Tistrella mobilis: one gene and its partners. The protein of the gene in region 2 interacts with the protein of the main gene of each other region in a pairwise test. Links are inferred from orthologs where the notes say so. Each region holds a gene or a part of one and is shown on either strand. Other genes may lie near its edges.

Region 1 (3,033 bases), 4.1 Mb from region 2 along the record:
TTCAGGTAGGTGCCCTTGGCACCCGACGGCTTCGCCTTGACCAGCGCATCCACGAAGGCGCGGATGTTCTCGATCAGGGCGGTCTCCGAGAAGCTCGCCTTGCCGACGCCACCATGGATGATGCCGGCCTTTTCGACGCGGAACTCAACCTGGCCGGCCTTGGCGGCCTTGACCGCATCGGCGACGTTCGGGGTGACGGTGCCGAGCTTCGGGTTCGGCATCAGGCCGCGGGGGCCGAGCACGCGGCCCAGACGACCCACCACCGGCATGAGGTCCGGGGTCGCGATGGCGCGCTCGAAATCGATCTTGCCGCCGAGGATCTCTTCGGCCAGATCTTCCGCACCCACCACTTCGGCGCCGGCCGCACGGGCCTCTTCGGCCTTGTCGCCGCGGGCGAAGACCGCCACGCGCACGCTCTTGCCGGTGCCGTTGGGCAGCTGCACCACGCCACGGACCATCTGGTCGGCATGACGCGGATCGACACCCAGGCCGACCGAGATTTCGACGGTCTCGTCGAACTTCGCGCCGGCATTGGCCTTCACCAGCGCCACCGCCTCGTCAAGGCCGTAGAGCTTTTCGCGATCGACGGTCGCGCGGGCCTGCTTCAGTCGCTTGCCGTGGAACGCCATCCGATTACTCCACCACCACGAGGCCCATGGACCGGGCCGAGCCCTTCACCATCTGAATCGCGCCGTCCAGGTCGTTCGCGTTCAGATCGACCATCTTGTCCTCGGCGATCTTGGCGATCTGCTCAAGGGTGATGGAACCGGCCTGGGCCTTGCCGGGGGTGGCACCGCCCTTGGAGATGCCGGCGGCCTTCTTGATGTAGTAGGAGACCGGCGGCTTCTTCATGATGAAGGTGAAGCTGCGGTCCTGGTAGGCCGTGATGACCACCGGGATCGGCATGCCGGGTTCCATACCCTGGGTCTGCGCGTTGAACGACTTGCAGAACTCCATGATGTTCAGGCCGCGCTGACCGAGCGCGGGACCGATCGGCGGCGACGGGTTCGCCTTACCGGCCGGCACCTGAAGCCGGATATAGCCGGTAATCTTCTTTGCCATGTTCAGACCCTTCCATTCAGACGGGGCGGCGGTGACGGCCCTGGCCAGGCCTCCCGCCGGCACCACCCGCAGGCCTCCGTGCCGTCACCGGCGCCGGATCTGCGGGCTGCATCCGCCCGGCGGATGCCGGAACGGATGCGGGCGAAGCCGGCCCCTGATGAGGCCGGCTTCGCCCGAAGCCTTGATGTCTCAGACCTTCTCGACCTGAGAGAATTCCAGTTCGACCGGGGTCGAGCGGCCGAAGATCGAAACGGCCACCTTCAGGCGGGCCCGCTCGTCGTCGACATCCTCGACCACACCGTTGAACGAGGTGAACGGACCGTCGGCCACACGCACCTGCTCGCCGATCTCGAAGCTGATCGACGGCTTGGGGCGCTCGACGCCTTCCTTCACCTGATTGATGATCCGATCGGCTTCGGCCTGGGTGATCGGCACGGGGCGCGACCCGCCGCCGCCCAGGAAGCCGGTGACCTTCGGCGTGTCCTTGACCAGATGCCAGGTGTCGTCGGTCAGCTGCATCTTCACCAGCACATAGCCGGGGAAGAACTTGCGCTCGGTGTTCACCTTCACGCCGCGCCGGACCTCGACCACGTCTTCGGACGGCACCAGGACCTCTTCGATCAGGCCTTCCATGCCCTTGCGGGCGGCCTGTTCGCGGATCGACTGCGCCACCTTCTTCTCGAAGCCCGAGTAAACGTGGATGATGTACCAGTTGCTGATCATGGTGCCGGCTCCTCGTTCAGGTCAGGCGCCGAGGCCGAGGATCAGCCGAACGCCCCAGGCGATCACCTGGTCGGCGACGAAGAAGAAGATCGCCGCAACGAACGCCATCACGAACACGGTGGCGGTGGTGATCAGCGTTTCCTTGCGGGTCGGCCAGGTGACGCGGCGCGCCTCCTGACGAACCTGCCGCACGAACTCGCCGGGGGAAGTCTTGGCCATGGCTACTCTGTTCCGGATCTGCCGCCGGTCAGCCCGGGCGGCTCTGGGTCGGGGTCACGAACGCGCGGCGGAGAGGTTGGCAGGAGTGGAGGGACTCGAACCCCCAGCCCCCGGTTTTGGAGACCGGTGCTCTACCATTGAGCTACACTCCTCCACCGCCGCACGACACACCGGACCGGCCGATGCGACGTGCCCTTCAAAGATCACGGCCCACCTTCCTCAAAGCTTTCACACGATGCGTATCGCAGAAGGCCCGGTTCGGCAGACAAGGATCGCCGTCGCCCGCAGGTGCGGACGGGCCATCCTTCTAGCGCGTCATGTCCGACTTGTCGAGACACTTTCGACGCCCTGCGCGCAGTTCTTGGCGAAGCCTCCACCGCACCACCCGGCACCGCGGAGAAAACGCCGCGGCCCCTGCCGGACGGGGGTCCGGCAGGGGCCGCAAAGCGGGTCCGAAGGCTGCCGGAACCAGGGTTCCGGCAGCCTTCGGAGGAAGGTCAGGCCACGACCTTGGCGACGACGCCGGCGCCGACGGTACGGCCGCCTTCGCGGATCGCGAAGCGCAGGCCTTCGTCCATGGCGATCGGCGAGATCAGCTCGACGGTGACCGACACGTTGTCACCCGGCATGACCATCTCCGTGCCTTCCGGCAGGGTGATGACACCGGTCACGTCCGTGGTCCGGAAGTAGAACTGCGGACGATAGTTGGTGAAGAAGGGGGTGTGACGGCCGCCCTCTTCCTTGGTCAGGATATACGCCTCGGCGGCGAACTTGGTGTGCGGGGTGATGGTGCCCGGCTTCGCCAGCACCTGACCACGCTCCACGTCCTCGCGCTTCGTGCCGCGCAGCAGCACGCCGACATTGTCGCCGGCCTCGCCCTGATCCAGCAGCTTGCGGAACATCTCGACGCCGGTCACCGTGGTCTTCGTGGTGTCGCGCAGACCCACGATCGCCACTTCCTCGCCGACCTTGATCACGCCGCGCTCGATACGCCCGGTCACAACCGTGCCGCGGCCCGAGATCGAGAAC
Region 2 (3,149 bases):
TCGATGATCTGAAGCCCGGCGACCGCGTCGCCTATGCCAGCGGCCCGATGGGCAGCTATTCGGAAGAGCGGCTGATGCCAGCCGACCGGGTTGTGCCGGTGCCGGACGCCATCGACGACCAGACCGCCGCCTCGATGATGCTGAAGGGCATGACCGCGCAGTATCTGCTGCGCCGCACCTTCCCGGTCCAGGCCGGCCAGACGATCCTGATCCATGCCGCCGCCGGCGGTGTCGGCCTGATCGCCTGCCAGTGGGCCAAGGCGCTGGGCGCCACCGTCATCGGCACCGTCGGTTCGCCCGAGAAGGCGGAGCTGGCCCGTGCCCATGGCTGCGACCACCCGATCCTCTATCGCGAGGAAGATCTGGTGGCCCGGGTGAAGGAGCTGACCGGCGGCAAGGGCGTGCCGGTGGTCTATGACTCGGTCGGCAAGGACACCTTCATGGCCTCGCTCGACTGCCTGCAGCCGCGCGGCTATATGGTGAGCTTCGGCCAGTCCTCCGGCCCCGTCGGCCCGGTGGATCTGGTGGTGCTGAACCAGCGCGGCGGCCTTTATGTCACCCGCCCCTCCCTCTTCCACTACACCTCGACCAAGGAAGAGCTGCGCGCCACGGCGAAAGATCTGTTCGACGTGGTCGGCTCGGGCAAGGTCAAGGTCGGTGCCGCCCGTACCTATCCGCTGGCCGAAGCCGCCCAGGCCCATCGCGATCTGGAGGCCCGCGCCACCACGGGCGCCACCGTACTGCTGCCCTGAGCGCCCCGGGGATCGGGCGACCATATCGTTCCACGTGGAACACAGACGAGAAAGGCCGCCGTCCCATCCCTGGGGCGGCGGCCTTTTTCATACGGCGTTCCACGTGGAACAGCGGCGGTCAGCTGTTCATGGAATCGAAGAAATCGGCATTGCTCTTGGTGTGCTTGAGCTTGTCGAGCAGGAAGTCCATGGCATCGATCGTGCCCATGGGCATGAGCACGCGGCGCAGCACCCACATCTTCGACAGCGTGCCGCGATCGACCAGCAGCTCTTCTTTGCGGGTACCCGACTTGCCGATATCGATCGCCGGGAAGGTACGCTTGTCGGCCAGCTTGCGGTCCAGGATCAGCTCGGAATTGCCGGTGCCCTTGAACTCTTCGAAGATCACCTCGTCCATGCGCGAACCGGTATCGATCAGCGCGGTGGCGATGATGGTCAGCGACCCGCCCTCTTCGATGTTGCGGGCGGCACCGAAGAAGCGCTTCGGGCGCTGCAGGGCATTGGCATCGACACCGCCGGTCAGCACCTTACCCGACGACGGCACCACGGTGTTGTAGGCGCGTGCAAGGCGGGTGACCGAGTCGAGCAGGATGACGACATCGCGCTTGTGCTCGACCAGACGCTTGGCCTTCTCGATCACCATCTCGGCGACCTGGACATGACGCGAGGCCGGCTCGTCGAAGGTCGAGCTGATCACCTCCCCCTTCACCGACCGGATCATGTCGGTGACCTCTTCCGGGCGCTCGTCGATCAGCAGGACGATCAGATAGCACTCGGGGTGGTTGGTGGCGATCGCATGGGCGATGTTCTGAAGCAGAACCGTCTTACCGGTACGCGGCGGCGCCACGATCAGCGCGCGCTGGCCCTTGCCGAAAGGCGCCACCAGATCGATCACCCGGCTGGCGGTGGTGGTCTTCTTCGACGGGTCCGAGAGTTCCAGATTCAGCCGCTGATTGGGATAGAGCGGCGTCAGATCATCGAAATTGACCTTGTGCCGGGCATTGTCCGGCACGTCGAAATTGATGCTGTTGACCTTGAGCAGCGCGAAATAGCGCTCGCCCTCTTTGGGGGCCCGGATCTGACCGTCGACGGTATCACCGGTCTTCAGGCCGAAACGGCGGATCTGCTGGGGGCTGACATAAATGTCGTCCGGCCCCGCCAGATAGTTGCTCTCGGGCGCCCGCAGGAAGCCGAAACCATCCTGGAGCACTTCGAGCACGCCGCCGCCATGGATGGCGACATTCTGTTCGGCCGACTGCTTCAGGATCGCAAACAGCAGATCCTGCTTGCGCAGCGTGCCGGCGTTCTCGACGCCCAGGGTCTCGGCGTACTGGAGCAGCTCCGCCGGGGTTTTCGTCTTCAGTTCCTGAAGGTTCATGCGATGGATTTCCGATCGGGGGTCGACGGACGGGGAACGCCGGAATGGCAGGATCCCGTTCAACGACGAAGCCGGGTCAAAGCCTGGCTCACCTGTTTTGCGCGGGCCCGGCAGACGGGCAGCACGTTGTGTATCGAATGGTCGTATCGAACCACCCGGGATTGACCGGCCATCCAGAACAGGCCGGCAGGGCGCCGGCCGGACACAAGCCATGTGTGCGGAGACGTCGATGATCACCGACGTCGATCACGAACCGGTAACGGCCCGGCTCGGTTCCGGAAAGGGATGTGGTCCTGAAGGGGTTCGATCGACGAGGAGAGGACTGAAAGACCGCGTCGGCGTTGACAGCCTGGCGACCCGCACCGGTACCCGCGACTGCGATCCCTGAAGACCCACCGCCCGGCCAATGTGGCGGCGCGGGTGGTAACGGGTGAAGCATGTCGCCCGGCGACGTTCGTCTGTCCGTTCCGTCCCGGCATGCCGCAGGCATGGGACGAACGTCGCGCTACCGGCTTCACCGACACGTCAACCGTGCCGATGCCTAATCAGTTAGCGCGTCGCATGGCCGCTGTCAAACCCGATACGCCGGAAAACGATACGACCTTGGTCGATTTCCGGCGAAATCGTGCAATTGTCACGCCCTCTTCCCCCGCGATCGGGGCGGGTGCCGCCGGTTGGGCCGGATCAGAACGGCTTCACGATCACCAGGATCACGATGCCGATCATCAGCACCGTCGGCACTTCGTTCATCCAGCGATAGAAGCGCGTGGAATGGCGGTTGCGATCCTCGGCAAAGGCCCGGCGCCAGGCGCTGAACGCGCCATGCATGCCCGACATAATCAGCACCAGGGCGATCTTGGCATGCAGCCAGCCTTCGGACAGCGACACCGCCCCGGTGGTCAGGATCAGGATGCCGAACAGCCAGGTGGCGACCATCGCCGGATTGATGATCGCCTTCAGCAACCGGCGCTCCATCACCTTGAAACGCTCGGACAGCTCGGAGCCTGGTGCGGCATCGG
Region 3 (2,891 bases), 2.4 Mb from region 2 along the record:
CCGCTCAGGGAAACCGGCCTGCCGCAAGGCGTTATCATTGGCGCGGTGGTCCGCGAGGGCAGGGTGATTGCCCCCGATGGCGACACGGTGATCAAGGCTCGGGACCGGATCGTGCTCTTTGCGCTGGCCGACAGCATCCGCAAAGTCGAGAAGCTGTTCTCCGTCCGCCTCGAATTCTTCTGATCCATCCCCGTTTGAACCGCCCCGACCCGGAGCCTCGCCCTCGTATGACCATGACTGCGCCTGTGACCGGGATCGACGATGCCGAGGCCTTTGCCCGGCTCGGCCGTCCCAATGCCGTGCTGTTCGACTGGGATCATACCCTGGTCGATGCCTGGGGGGCGATTCTCGCCGCCTATAACGATGTCATGATCGCCTATGACAAGCCGCCGGCCCTGACACCGGAAGAGGGGCGGCTGCGCATCCGGCGCTCGATGCGCGATACCTTTCCCGAAATCTTCGGAGACCGCTGGCAGGAGGCGGCGCTGCGTTTCAAGGCAGCCTACGCCAAGCGGCATCTCGAAACCGTGGCGGCCATGGATGGCGCCGCAGACCTGCTCGACCTGCTGGCGGGGCAGGGAATCCCGCTCGGTGTGGTCAGCAACAAGCAGGGGCCTTTTCTGCGCGCGGAGGTGGCGCATCTGGGCTGGGGGGATCGGTTCGGGGCCTTGCTGGGGGCCGGTGATGCCGCCCGTGACAAACCGGATGCGGCACCGGTCATTGAGGCCTTGGCATCGGTCGGTCGTGAAGCCGGTCCGAATGTCTGGTTTGTCGGCGATGCGCTGGTCGACATGGACTGCGCCCGGGCGGCCGGCTGCACCGGTATCCTCCTGGTCCATGACGGCACCAGCCTGGACGAGGGTGTGCTTACGCGCGCAGATCTCCGGGTTGTCGATTGCCGCCACCTGCACGACCTTGTAACTTCGGCGATGGGTCTTACCTGATCGGGCGGTCCGATATGGTATGGCTCCGGGCCGGCGTGTGATGGCACGCGGTACCCGGGCGGGGGACGCCCGGCAACCGGCTCGACAAAGATCCCGGCTAAGACCCGAAAAGCGGTCGCGGCGGCCGGGAGACAGACCAAAATCGCCGCATGATAACAAGAAGGGGTGCCTCCATGGCGTCTGAAAAGAACCAGAACCTCCAGGATGTGTTTCTGAACTACATCCGGAAGAACAAGACCCCGGTGACCGTATTCCTGGTCAACGGTGTCAAGCTTCAAGGTGTCGTGACCTGGTTCGACAACTTCTCCGTGCTGCTGCGGAGGGACGGGCACAGTCAGCTCGTGTACAAGCATGCCATCTCGACCGTCATGCCGACGGTGCCGGTCCAGCTGTTCGATGCCCAGGCTCAGGGCGATCGCGACAAGGATCACGGCGACCATTGATGGTCGAGACGGACGGGGAACACGTGCTCTGCCCGCGCGGTTCCCCTGTCCGGCAGGGTTCCCGACCAGGCCGCCGCGGTTGCGCGTGCGGCCTGTCATCGCCTTCTGGGGGCGGGGTGGCGACCGCCGGCGACATCATGTCGCAACCTTTCCTGTCCTTTGCGCCCGGCGCATGAAGGAGCGGTTTGTCCGACGATAAGATCATTTTCCGGCCCGACGGCGATCTGCCGGCCCGGGCCCTGGTTTTGCAGCCCGACGTCAAGGAGCAGCGGCGCGGTGCGCCGGCCCCGGTCGAGGATGATCCCGAAGCGGTCCGCAGCATCCGTGCGCGGCTGGAGGAAGGGGTTGCACTGACCGGCGCGCTCGGCCTGGATGTGGCCGAGGGGCTGGTGGTGCCGGTTGCGCGCATGCGGCCTTCCACCCTGCTGGGGTCGGGCAAGGTTGAGGAGATCAAGGCCAGGCTCGAAGCCGCACCGGTCGATCTGGTGGTGATGAACCGGCCGCTGACGCCCATCCAGCAGCGCAATCTGGAGAAGGCCTGGAACGTCAAGGTCATCGACCGGATCTGGCTGATTCTGGAAATTTTCGCCGACCGTGCCCGTACCCGTGAGGGGCGGCTGCAGGTCGAGCTTGCCCGCCTGGGTTATCAGCGCAGCCGTCTGGTCCGCAGCTGGACCCATCTGGAGCGGCAGCGCGGTGGCCGCGGCTTCCTCGCCGGCCCTGGTGAGACCCAGATCGAAACCGACCGCCGGATCATCGACGACAAGATGGCCAAGCTGAAGCTTCAGCTCGCCGAAGTCGTCCGCACCCGGGAACTGCATCGCAAGAAGCGCCGCGAGGTGCCCTATCCGGTGGTGGCCCTGGTCGGCTATACCAATGCCGGTAAGTCGACGCTGTTCAATCGTGTCACCGGTGCCTCGGTGATGGCGAAAGACATGCTGTTCGCCACGCTGGACCCGACCATGCGGGCGCTCGATCTGCCCTCCGGCCGGCGGGTGATCCTGTCCGACACCGTGGGTTTCGTCTCCGAGCTGCCGACCGGCCTGATCGCCGCTTTCCGGGCGACGCTTGAAGAGGTGCGCGAGGCGGCGTTGATCATTCATGTCCGCGACATCGCCGATCCCGATACCGGTGCACAGCGGCGCGACGTACTCCATGTGCTGGGCGAACTGGGCATGGGGCATCGCCTTGCCGATGACGTGCTCGAATTCCGCAACAAACTCGACATGCTGGAAGGCGAGGCGCGGGAGCGGGTGCTGAACGAGGCGTCGCGCGCAGAAGATGCCGTTGCGGGCTCGGCCCTCTCCGGCGAGGGGCTCGACCGGTTGTTCGCCGCAATCGACGCCCGGCTCGCGGTCGGTGACGAGCTTGCCCATTTCGACGTGCCGCATTCGGACGGCCAGGCCCTGGCCTGGCTTTATGCCCATGGCGAGATTGCGGAGCGGGAAGACGACGAAGCGGTCGCCCATGTCGCCGTCCGCCTGAAACCCCAGGATCTGAGCCG

The links.
Region 1: the proteins of rho (region 2) and nusG interact in binary tests that used the Escherichia coli proteins (3 or more experiments, as listed by UniProt). The link is inferred for Tistrella mobilis from one-to-one orthologs.
Region 3: the proteins of rho (region 2) and hfq interact in binary tests that used the Escherichia coli proteins (3 or more experiments, as listed by UniProt). The link is inferred for Tistrella mobilis from one-to-one orthologs.

Annotation. Positions count from the first base shown.
Region 1 is NZ_CP121017.1:628,278-631,310, reverse strand. Bases 19-2,898 are described here. They hold nusG (transcription termination/antitermination protein NusG), read right to left. Parts: upstream 1,786-2,898; coding sequence 1,252-1,785; downstream 19-1,251. Other genes in these bases: tuf (elongation factor Tu), read right to left, coding at 2,502-2,898; secE (preprotein translocase subunit SecE), read right to left, coding at 1,807-2,004; rplK (50S ribosomal protein L11), read right to left, coding at 634-1,062; rplA (50S ribosomal protein L1), read right to left, coding at 19-629. Also shown: more of rplA, read right to left, coding at 1-18; more of tuf, read right to left, coding at 2,899-3,033. UniProt on the Escherichia coli protein: Part of the processive rRNA transcription and antitermination complex (rrnTAC). The complex forms an RNA-chaperone ring around the RNA exit tunnel of RNA polymerase (RNAP).
Region 2 is NZ_CP121017.1:4,739,018-4,742,166, reverse strand. The notes cover bases 1-2,996. They hold rho (transcription termination factor Rho), read right to left. Parts: upstream 2,131-2,996; coding sequence 871-2,130; downstream 1-870. Other genes in these bases: hemJ (protoporphyrinogen oxidase HemJ), read right to left, coding at 2,815-2,996; P7L68_RS27020 (hypothetical protein), read left to right, coding at 2,360-2,518; P7L68_RS27030 (quinone oxidoreductase), read left to right, coding at 1-752. Outside these bases: more of hemJ, read right to left, coding at 2,997-3,149. UniProt on the Escherichia coli protein: Facilitates transcription termination by a mechanism that involves Rho binding to the nascent RNA, activation of Rho's RNA-dependent ATPase activity, and release of the mRNA from the DNA template.
Region 3 is NZ_CP121017.1:2,334,935-2,337,825, reverse strand. What follows is about bases 15-2,752. They hold hfq (RNA chaperone Hfq), read left to right. Parts: upstream 15-1,117; coding sequence 1,118-1,387; downstream 1,388-2,752. Other genes in these bases: hflX (GTPase HflX), read left to right, coding at 1,573-2,752; P7L68_RS16380 (HAD family hydrolase), read left to right, coding at 228-944; trkA (Trk system potassium transporter TrkA), read left to right, coding at 15-183. In the rest of the region: more of trkA, read left to right, coding at 1-14; more of hflX, read left to right, coding at 2,753-2,891. UniProt on the Escherichia coli protein: RNA chaperone that binds small regulatory RNA (sRNAs) and mRNAs to facilitate mRNA translational regulation in response to envelope stress, environmental stress and changes in metabolite concentrations.